Regions from separate parts of the Streptomyces sp. NPDC091377 genome, predicted to be linked through region 1. Evidence: riboswitches for the same ligand, from Rfam matches in the RefSeq annotation. Region 1 holds a riboswitch; the other holds the start of a gene.
The links. A riboswitch is a leader RNA that binds a small molecule or an ion and turns the genes downstream of it on or off. The one in region 1 is predicted to bind thiamine pyrophosphate.

Region 1 (4,394 bases):
AACACCGCGAGGTGCTCCAGCTCCTCGGCCGCCTCCATGCCCTTGTCCCGGAGCTGCACGATGTCGACGCCCCCGGCGAGGACGGCGTCGAGGAACTCCGGCAGATCGCCCTGGCTCCTGCGCGCGTCCGTGCACAGATACAGCCGGGCGTCGGCGAGCCGCTCGCGTGCGGTGTCGGGCATGTGCGGGTCCCCCCAGGGATCGTCGGGGCGGTCACCCGGGCGACCGCCCCCTTCGGCCTGCTGTGTGAACTGTCTGCTGTGTGAACTGACTGCTGTCTGAACTGTCTGAACGGTCTGCCGTCTGAACTGTCTGTGGTCCGACTGCCTGTGTCGTCCGACTAGACGGCGAGCGCCTGGGCGCGGCGCTTCACCTCCGTGCCGCGGTTCTCGCTCAGCGCCTGCGCGGGGGTGCCGGGCAGGGACGGGTCGGGGGTGAACAGCCACTCAAGCATCTCTTCGACCGTGAAGCCGTCGTCCCGCAGGAGCGTCAAGGTTCCGGACAGGCCCTTGACCACTTTGTCCCCGTCGATGAAGGCGGCGGGGACGTGCAGCGCGCGGTTCTCACCACGGCGTACGGCGATCAGCTGGCCCTCCTTGACCAGTTGCCGCACGCGGGTCACCTCGACGTCGAACTGTTCGGCGATGTCGGGGAGGGTCAGCCACGCGGGGACGAGAGCATCGATCTTTGCGTCAATCTCGGTCACGTCTCCAAGACTGCCATCTGGGACTGACAGCCGGTAGCCGAGCCGCGTCCGGGCGGAGGCACTCCGGGCGCGCTCCCGTGCCCTCCGACGCCCCCGGGAGCGCCCGGGATCCGCCCGGGATCCGCCGGTCGGAGCGGCTCTCAGCCCGTCACCGTGGCCGACTTCAAGGGTTTCGTCGGGTCCGCCAGCCGTTCCGGGTCCAGCGCGGCGCCGCTCTCGATCAGCCGCCGGCCCTGGGCCAGATCCCTCGGGCGGCCCACCGCCAGGAGGGCGACGAGACGATTCTCACGCAGCCAGCACACCGACCAGGCGGGGCCGTCCGGGTCGCCGCGCCACAGGGTGGTGTCGGCGCCCCGGTGGTGGCCGGCGTACTGCACGAAGCGGCCGAACTGCTCGGACCAGAAGTACGGCACCGGGTCGTAGACGGCGTCGGTCAGCTCGCCCTCGACGATGTGCGCGGCGACCGTGCGGGGCCCCTGGAGGGCGTTGTCCCAGTGGTGGATCAGCAGCCGCTCGCCGTAGCGGGCGGACGGGAAGGAGGCGCAGTCGCCGACGGCGTGGACGTCGGGGACGGAGGTGCGCAGCCGGGCGTCGGCGACGACCTCGCCGTAGGCGCCCAGCGCGATGCCGGAGTCCGCGAGCCAGGCCGTGGCGGGGCGGGCGCCGACCCCGACGACGACCGCGCCGGCGGCGATCCGGGTGCCGTCGTCCAGGACGACCGCGCCGGGCTCGACCCGCTCCACGCGCGCGTGGGTGCGCAGAACGGTGCCGCTGTCGGCGTACCAGGCGGCCATCGGCGCGGCCACCTCGGCGGGCAGCGCCCCGGCGAGCGGACGGTCGGCGGCCTCCACGACGGTCACCGCGCAGCCCGCCTCGCGCGCGGCGGTGGCGAACTCGGCGCCGATCCAGCCCGCGCCGACCACCACGATGTCGTGCTGGGCGGCGAGGACCGGGCGCAGCCGGGCGGCGTCGTCCAGGGTGCGCAGCAGATGCACGCCGGGCACGCCCTCGGTGCCCGGCAGCCGGATCGGTTCGGCGCCGGTGGCCAGCACCAGGGCGTCGTAGGGCACGGGGCCGGCCTCGGTGTCCAGCTGGTGCTCCGCGGTGCGGACGCCGGTCACCTCGCGGCCGAGTCTCAGGTCGATGTCGAGGGACTCGAAGTCGACGTCGAAGGCGGAGTCCTCGGCCTTGCCGAGCAGGACGGCCTTGGAGAGCGGGGGGCGGTCGTAGGGCTGATGGGGTTCCGCGCCGATCAGGGTCACGGTGCCGGTGAAGCCCTGTTCGCGCAGTGCCACCGCGGTCTGCACACCGGCCATGCCGGCGCCCACCACGACCACGCGCCGCGGCCCCGTCGCCGCTGTTCGCCCTCTGTCGTCGCTCACCTGATCACCATAGTCAGGTGCCGAACGGACCGTCAGCGGGTGCGCGCGCGTGACATCCCGCACACCACCCGGCCGCAGGGAACGCACGGCGCGCTCGGTGCGCTCGGCGTGCTCGGCGTGCTCGGTGCGCTCGGTGCGCTCGGTGCGCTCGGCGGCGGACCTACCGAAAGTCCGTCGCGGGTGCGGGCTCTCTTACAGAGGCACGGGACCAAGAGCTAGGCTGCCCGTGTAAAGCACTCGCGGGAGCCCGGACGCACCGGGCTGAGAGGGAGGCTGGCGGCCTCCGACCGTACGAACCTGATCCGGGTCATGCCGGCGAAGGGAGGGGCTGAACGCCCGTGTCGTCCTCCACGCACCGCACCACCCCGTCCGCCCGTACGTCCGCCCGAGCACCCGCTCGTCCGTCCGGCAGCGCGTCGGACGTCCTCGTCGTCGGGGGCGGGATCATCGGTCTGGTCACGGCCTGGCGGACCGCCCGGCGCGGGCTCGCCACGGCCGTCGTGGACCCCGAACCCGGCGGCGGCGCCGCCCAGGTGGCGGCCGGGATGCTCGCCGCCGTCACGGAACTGCACTACGGCGAACAGACCCTGCTCGGCCTCAATCTGGCCTCGGCCCGCCGCTATCCGGAGTTCACGGCCGAGCTGAGCGACCTCACCGGGCAGGATCTCGGGTACCGCCGCTGCGGGACGCTCGCGGTCGCGCTGGACGCCGACGACCGCGCCCACCTGCGGGAACTGCACGCCCTCCAGCAGCGCTCGGGGCTGGAGTCGCAGTGGCTGTCCGGGCGGGAGTGCCGCCGCCTGGAGCCGATGCTCGCGCCGGGTGTCCGCGGCGGGCTGCGGGTCGACGGGGATCACCAGATCGACCCGAGACGGCTCACGGCGGCCCTTGTGGCGGCCTGTGAGCGCTCCGGAGTGGTCTTCCACCGGGAGTGGGCCGAACGGCTCGTCACGGCCCGGGAGCGGGCCACGGGGATCGTCACCCGCGACGGCACCGCGCTGGCGGCCGGCCAGGTGGTGCTCGCCGCCGGGAGCCTCAGCGGGCGCCTCGCGGGCGTCCCGGACGCCGTACGGCCTCCCGTGCGGCCGGTGAAGGGGCAGGTGCTGCGGCTCACCGTCCCGCGCGCGTACGCCCCGTTCCTGAACCGGACCGTCCGCGCCGTCGTCCGCGGCAGCCAGGTCTATCTGGTGCCGCGCGAGAACGGCGAACTCGTCGTCGGCGCCACCAGCGAGGAACTGGGCTGGGACACCACGGTGACCGCGGGCGGTGTCTACGAGCTGCTGCGCGACGCCCACGAACTGGTCCCCGGCATCACCGAACTGCCCCTGACGGAGACCCGCGCGGGACTGCGCCCCGGCTCCCCCGACAACGCGCCGCTGCTCGGCCCGACCGAGCTGCCCGGACTGCTGCTGGCCACCGGGCACTACCGCAACGGGGTGCTGCTGACCCCGGTCACCGGGGACTCGCTGGCGCACGCCCTGGTCACCGGTGAACTGCCCGAGGAAGCCCGCCCCTTCACGCCCCGGCGGTTCACCGCCGCAGCCCTCCTGGAGCAGCCCGTATGAACACCCGGCTCACGGTGTCCGTCACCATCTCCGTCAACGGGGAGCCCCGCGAGGTGGCTCCCGGCACGGCGCTCGACGCCCTGGTGCGCGCCCTCGCCCCGGCGCCCTCCGGGGTGGCCGCCGCCGTCAACGAGACCGTCGTCCCGCGGGGCCAGTGGCCCACGACCGCCCTGAGCGAGGGCGACCGGGTCGAGGTCCTCACCGCCGTCCAAGGAGGCTGACCCATGGCCGACGATCCCTTCGTCCTCGGCGGTACGTCCTTCTCCTCCCGGCTGATCATGGGCACGGGCGGGGCGCCCAGCCTGGACGTCCTGGAACGCGCGCTGGTGGCGTCCGGCACCGAGCTGACCACGGTCGCCATGCGGCGGGTCAACGCCGCGGTGCACGGCTCGGTGCTGTCGGTCCTGGAGCGGCTCGGCATCCGGGTGCTGCCCAACACGGCGGGCTGCTTCACCGCCGGTGAGGCCGTGCTGACCGCCCGGCTGGCCCGCGAGGCGCTCGGCACCGACCTGGTGAAGCTGGAGGTCATCGCCGACGAGCGGACCCTGCTGCCGGACCCGATCGAGCTGCTGGAGGCCGCCGAGACGCTGGTGGAGGACGGCTTCACCGTGCTGCCGTACACCAACGACGACCCGGTCCTGGCCCGGAAGCTGGAGGACGCGGGCTGTGCGGCGATCATGCCGCTGGGCTCCCCCATCGGCTCCGGGCTCGGTATCCGCAACCCGCACAACTTCCAGCTGA
Region 2 (4,394 bases), on a different contig from region 1:
CCGCGAGGGCCGTCGTCACCGGCACGGAGGCCACGAGCCCGATCGAACCCACCAGAGTCCGCACGATCTCCTGGGCGACCAACTCACTGTTGGCGACCGTCCCCATGCTGCTCTGCGCGATCGAGAAGAGCAGCAGCAGCGGGAGCGCGGCACCGGCGTAGGCGAGGACGAGGGTGTTGACGACCGAGGCGATGTGGTCGCGGCCGATCCGGATGCCGGCCCGGTACAGGCCCTTCCAGCCCATCGTGGGGTTGGCCTCGTGCAACTCCCAGACCGCCGAGGTCTGGGTGACCGTCACATCGTCCAGCACACCCAGCGAGCCGATGATGACACCGGCCAGCAGCAGACCGCTCATGTCGATGGACGGGTACAGGCCGTGGATCAGACCGGTGTTGTCGTCCGTGTCCCCGCTGAGCGCGGCCCAGCCGATGAAGAGCAGACCGAGTACGCCGATGAGCAGCAACGAGATCAGCGTGCCCAGCACCGCGACCGAGGTTCTCGCCGACAGCCCATGGCACAGATACAGGGCGATCAGCATGATGGCGCTCGCCCCGACCACCGCCACGACCAGCGGATTCGAGCCCTGGAGGATGGCGGGCAGGATGAAGAAGTTCAGAATCATGAAGCTGATCGCCAGTGCGACCAGCGCCATCACACCACGCATCCGCCCCACGACCACGACGGCCAGCGCGAAGATCCCGGCGAGCAGGGCCAGGGGGACCCGCCGGTTGATGTCCGTCACCGAGTACTGCAGGTCCTTCGGTGCCGAGGGTTCGTAGGCGACGATGACCTTCTGGTCCTGCTCCAACTGGCGGGACTGGTCGGGCTGGACGATCTCCGTGAACGTACGGCCCTTCTCGTCACCGGTGTCCACCCGGATCGTCGCCCGCTTGCAGGTGCCGTTGGCCTGTTGCACGGCGGAGGAACCCTCGGCGGTGGAGGTGTCGCCGGTCGGGGTGCCTCCGGAGGCGTTCACCGACGCGCAGTCCACCCGCTCGACCCTGGTGACCGTGGCGTCGTGCGTCTGCCGGTCGAACCCGACCCCCGTGCGCTCGTGCGGCGGCGCACCGCCCGGCCACAGCATCCCCAGCCCGACCAGCACGGCCGCGGCGAACGGGAGCAGGATGGCCGCGATGATCTTCCGTAGGTGGAGGGAGACCGGGGCCGCCGGGCCGTGACTGTGACTGTGGCCCTGGGAGTGACCGTGCCCACCGCCATGCCCCGGCCCCTTCCCCTCACCGTGCCCCGACCCCTTCCCCTCACCGGGCCCGGGTCCCTGCCCACCGCCCTGCCCGGGTCCCTGCCCACCACCGTGCCCGGGTCCCTGCCCGGCCTGGTGCCCACCGTGCCCCCCGTGGCCGCTCTGCCCGCTCTCCCCGCTCGGCGCGCTCTGCGCGCTCTGCGCGTCCTGCCAGCCGCCGTGTCCGCCCTGCCTGTCGCCATGGCCGCCGGCCTCACGCTCACCCCTGAACTGCTGCCCCGGTGGGCGGCGGAAGTCCTGTGGAGGCTGACGGAAGTCCTGTGCGGGCTGACGGAAATCCTGTGCCGGGTGAGGCGTACCGCCGTCGTGGCCGTGTCCGCCGGGGCGCGGCACCTGGCCGCGCGAGGCTCCGGGGCCGTTGCCGGCACCGGCACCGGAAGACGTGCCTGGGCCATGGGGCGGTTCAGGCGACGGATACGAGGGATCCTGCGGTGTGGTCACCGACCGATCATCGCAAGAACGGAAGACCCCCTCTGTTCACCGCGCCCGAATTGACGCTAGCGTGGAGGCACCTTTGTACACGCGGGAGCTCGGAGCACCGGGCTGAGAGGGCGCTGACCTTCGTCTTCGCGATGTTTCACGTGGAACATCACTCGTCCTGAGTGATGTATCCCATGGAACGCCGACAGACGGAAGCCGCTGCGTCGACCGCCGAACCTGTTACCGGGTAATGCCGGCGTAGGGAGTAGGTCTCATGACCATCAAGGACACAAGCACGCCTGCCTCCACGCGGTCCTCCAGCGACGAGGAGGCCGGGAAGTCCATCGGCTGGCACAAGGCGTACGTCGAGGGCTCACGCCCCGATCTGCGGGTGCCGGTCCGCCAGGTGCACCTCACCAACGGGCAGTCGGTCACCCTGTACGACACCTCCGGCCCGTACACCGATCCGCTGGTCGAAACCGACGTCCGCAGGGGACTGACACCGCTGCGGGAGAACTGGATCATCGCCCGCGGTGACACCGAGGAGTACGCGGGCCGCCCCGTCCGCCCCGAGGACGACGGCATCAAGCACACCTCGCCGCGCGGTGGACTGCGTAACCTCGACGCGGTCTTCCCCGGCCGCCCCCGTCAGCCGCGCCGCAGCCGGGACGGCGGCGCGGTCACTCAGCTCGCCTATGCGCGCCGGGGTGAGATCACGCCGGAGATGGAGTACGTGGCCCTCCGGGAGAACGTCTCGCCCGAGGTCGTCCGTGAGGAGATCGCGGCGGGACGGGCCGTGCTGCCCGCCAACATCAACCACCCGGAGATCGAGCCGATGATCATCGGCAAGCGGTTCCTGGTGAAGGTCAACGCCAACATCGGCAACTCGGCGGTGACCTCCTCCATCGAGGAAGAGGTCGACAAGATGACCTGGGCGACCCGCTGGGGCGCCGACACGGTCATGGACCTCTCCACCGGCCGCAATATCCACACCACCCGTGAATGGGTGCTGCGCAACTCCCCCGTCCCCATCGGCACGGTCCCCCTCTACCAGGCCCTGGAGAAGGTCGACGGCCGGGCCGAGGAGCTGAACTGGGAGATCTACCGGGACACGGTGGTCGAACAGGCCGAGCAGGGCGTGGACTACATGACCGTCCACGCGGGCGTCCGCCTGCCGTACGTCCCGCTGACCGCGAACCGCAAGACCGGCATCGTCTCGCGCGGCGGCTCGATCATGGCGGCATGGTGCCTGGCCCACCACAGGGAGTCGTTCCTCTACGAGAACTTCGAGGAGCTCTGCGAAATTCTCGCCGCCTACGACATCACCTACTCGCTGGGTGACGGGCTGCGGCCGGGCTCCATCGCGGACGCCAACGACGAGGCGCAGTTCGCGGAGTTGCGCACGCTCGGCGAACTCAACCGGATCGCCAAAAGTTTCCACGTACAGACCATGATCGAAGGCCCGGGGCACGTCCCGATGCACAAGATCAAGGAGAACATCGATCTTCAGCAGGAGATCTGCGAAGAGGCCCCGTTCTACACGCTCGGCCCGCTGACCACGGACGTGGCGCCGGCGTACGACCACATCACCTCCGGCATCGGCGCCGCGATGATCGCCTGGTGGGGCACGGCCATGCTCTGCTACGTCACCCCCAAGGAGCACCTCGGCCTGCCCAACCGCGACGACGTCAAGACCGGCGTCATCACCTACAAGATCGCCGCTCACGCCGCCGACCTCGCCAAGGGGCACCCAGGAGCCCAGGAGTGGGACGACGCGCTGTCCGACGCCCGCTTCGAGTTCCGGTGGGAGGACCAGTTCAACCTGGCCCTCGACCCCGACACGGCCCGCGAGTTCCACGACGAGACCCTGCCGGCGGAGCCCGCCAAGACGGCCCACTTCTGCTCCATGTGCGGCCCGAAGTTCTGCAGCATGAAAATTAGCCAAAGCATCACACGGCAGTTTGGTGGTGCGGCGGCTGAGGGGGCGTCACCTGAGGAGGTCGCTGAGGGGATGCTTCAGAAGTCCAAGGAGTTCGCTGAGGCGGGGAACCGGGTGTACCTACCGCTCGCCGACTGAGGCCCGGCTGATCTGAAATGCCCTGCGCTCCCGATCTTGTTCTACCTGGATCGGGAGCGCGGGCTTTCCTCCGACAGCTCAGAACGGAAGCTCGGGCTTGGAGGCACCCCGCTTGATGGTCCGCACCCGTTCGTGGAAGTCCCGTGTGGAGGCTTCACGCGGGTACCGGGCGCGCAGTTCGTTGTCCAGCTCGTCAGCGACTAAAAGGAGGGATGGGAGCGACTTGCGGTCGGCCTCCAGGGCTGTTGTGCCCATGCCGATTGCCTCTTCTACGTCGCCGGTTCGGGCGGCGGCCACTCCGAGGGTGAGGCGGGCCTCGGCTGCTCGCATGGGTGAGATCTCGGTGCCGTCGGGGCCTGTGCTGATCCGGATGACCGAGCGGGCGTGGGCGGCGGCGCGTTCGTCGTCTCCGAGTAGACGGTAGGCGTCCATCTCGTAGAAGTCCCACTTGTCCGGGTCGATGATGAAGTGGTGTTCCGGGTGATCGGGCTTGGGCAGTCGGTCAAGGCGGGCTCGCCCGGCGTCCAGGGAATCCCGTACCAGGCGGGCATCCCCCATGCGGGCTGCGGCGCGGGCCTTGTGCGCGTAGAGCTGGACGCCCACAGAGTGGGTCTGGTCCGCCACATGCCCGGCCTC

Region 2: it holds a riboswitch for thiamine pyrophosphate, as region 1 does, so the genes downstream of both, thiC (phosphomethylpyrimidine synthase ThiC) here and thiO (glycine oxidase ThiO) in region 1, are expected to answer to the same signal.

What each region holds. Positions count from the first base shown of each region.
Region 1 covers NZ_JBIVUE010000017.1:133,756-138,149, reverse strand. The annotation lists gene thiE (thiamine phosphate synthase) at 1-182, opposite strand, end outside; gene ACIQNG_RS30460 (Rv2175c family DNA-binding protein) at 341-706, opposite strand; gene ACIQNG_RS30455 (NAD(P)/FAD-dependent oxidoreductase) at 847-2,022, opposite strand; TPP riboswitch at 2,318-2,429, shown strand; gene thiO (glycine oxidase ThiO) at 2,427-3,653, shown strand; gene thiS (sulfur carrier protein ThiS) at 3,650-3,874, shown strand; gene ACIQNG_RS30440 (thiazole synthase) at 3,878-4,394, shown strand, end outside.
Region 2 covers NZ_JBIVUE010000008.1:214,855-219,248, reverse strand. The annotation lists gene ACIQNG_RS19915 (YibE/F family protein) at 1-1,102, opposite strand, end outside; TPP riboswitch at 1,774-1,963, shown strand; gene thiC (phosphomethylpyrimidine synthase ThiC) at 1,956-3,758, shown strand; gene ACIQNG_RS19905 (tetratricopeptide repeat protein) at 3,837-4,394, opposite strand, start outside.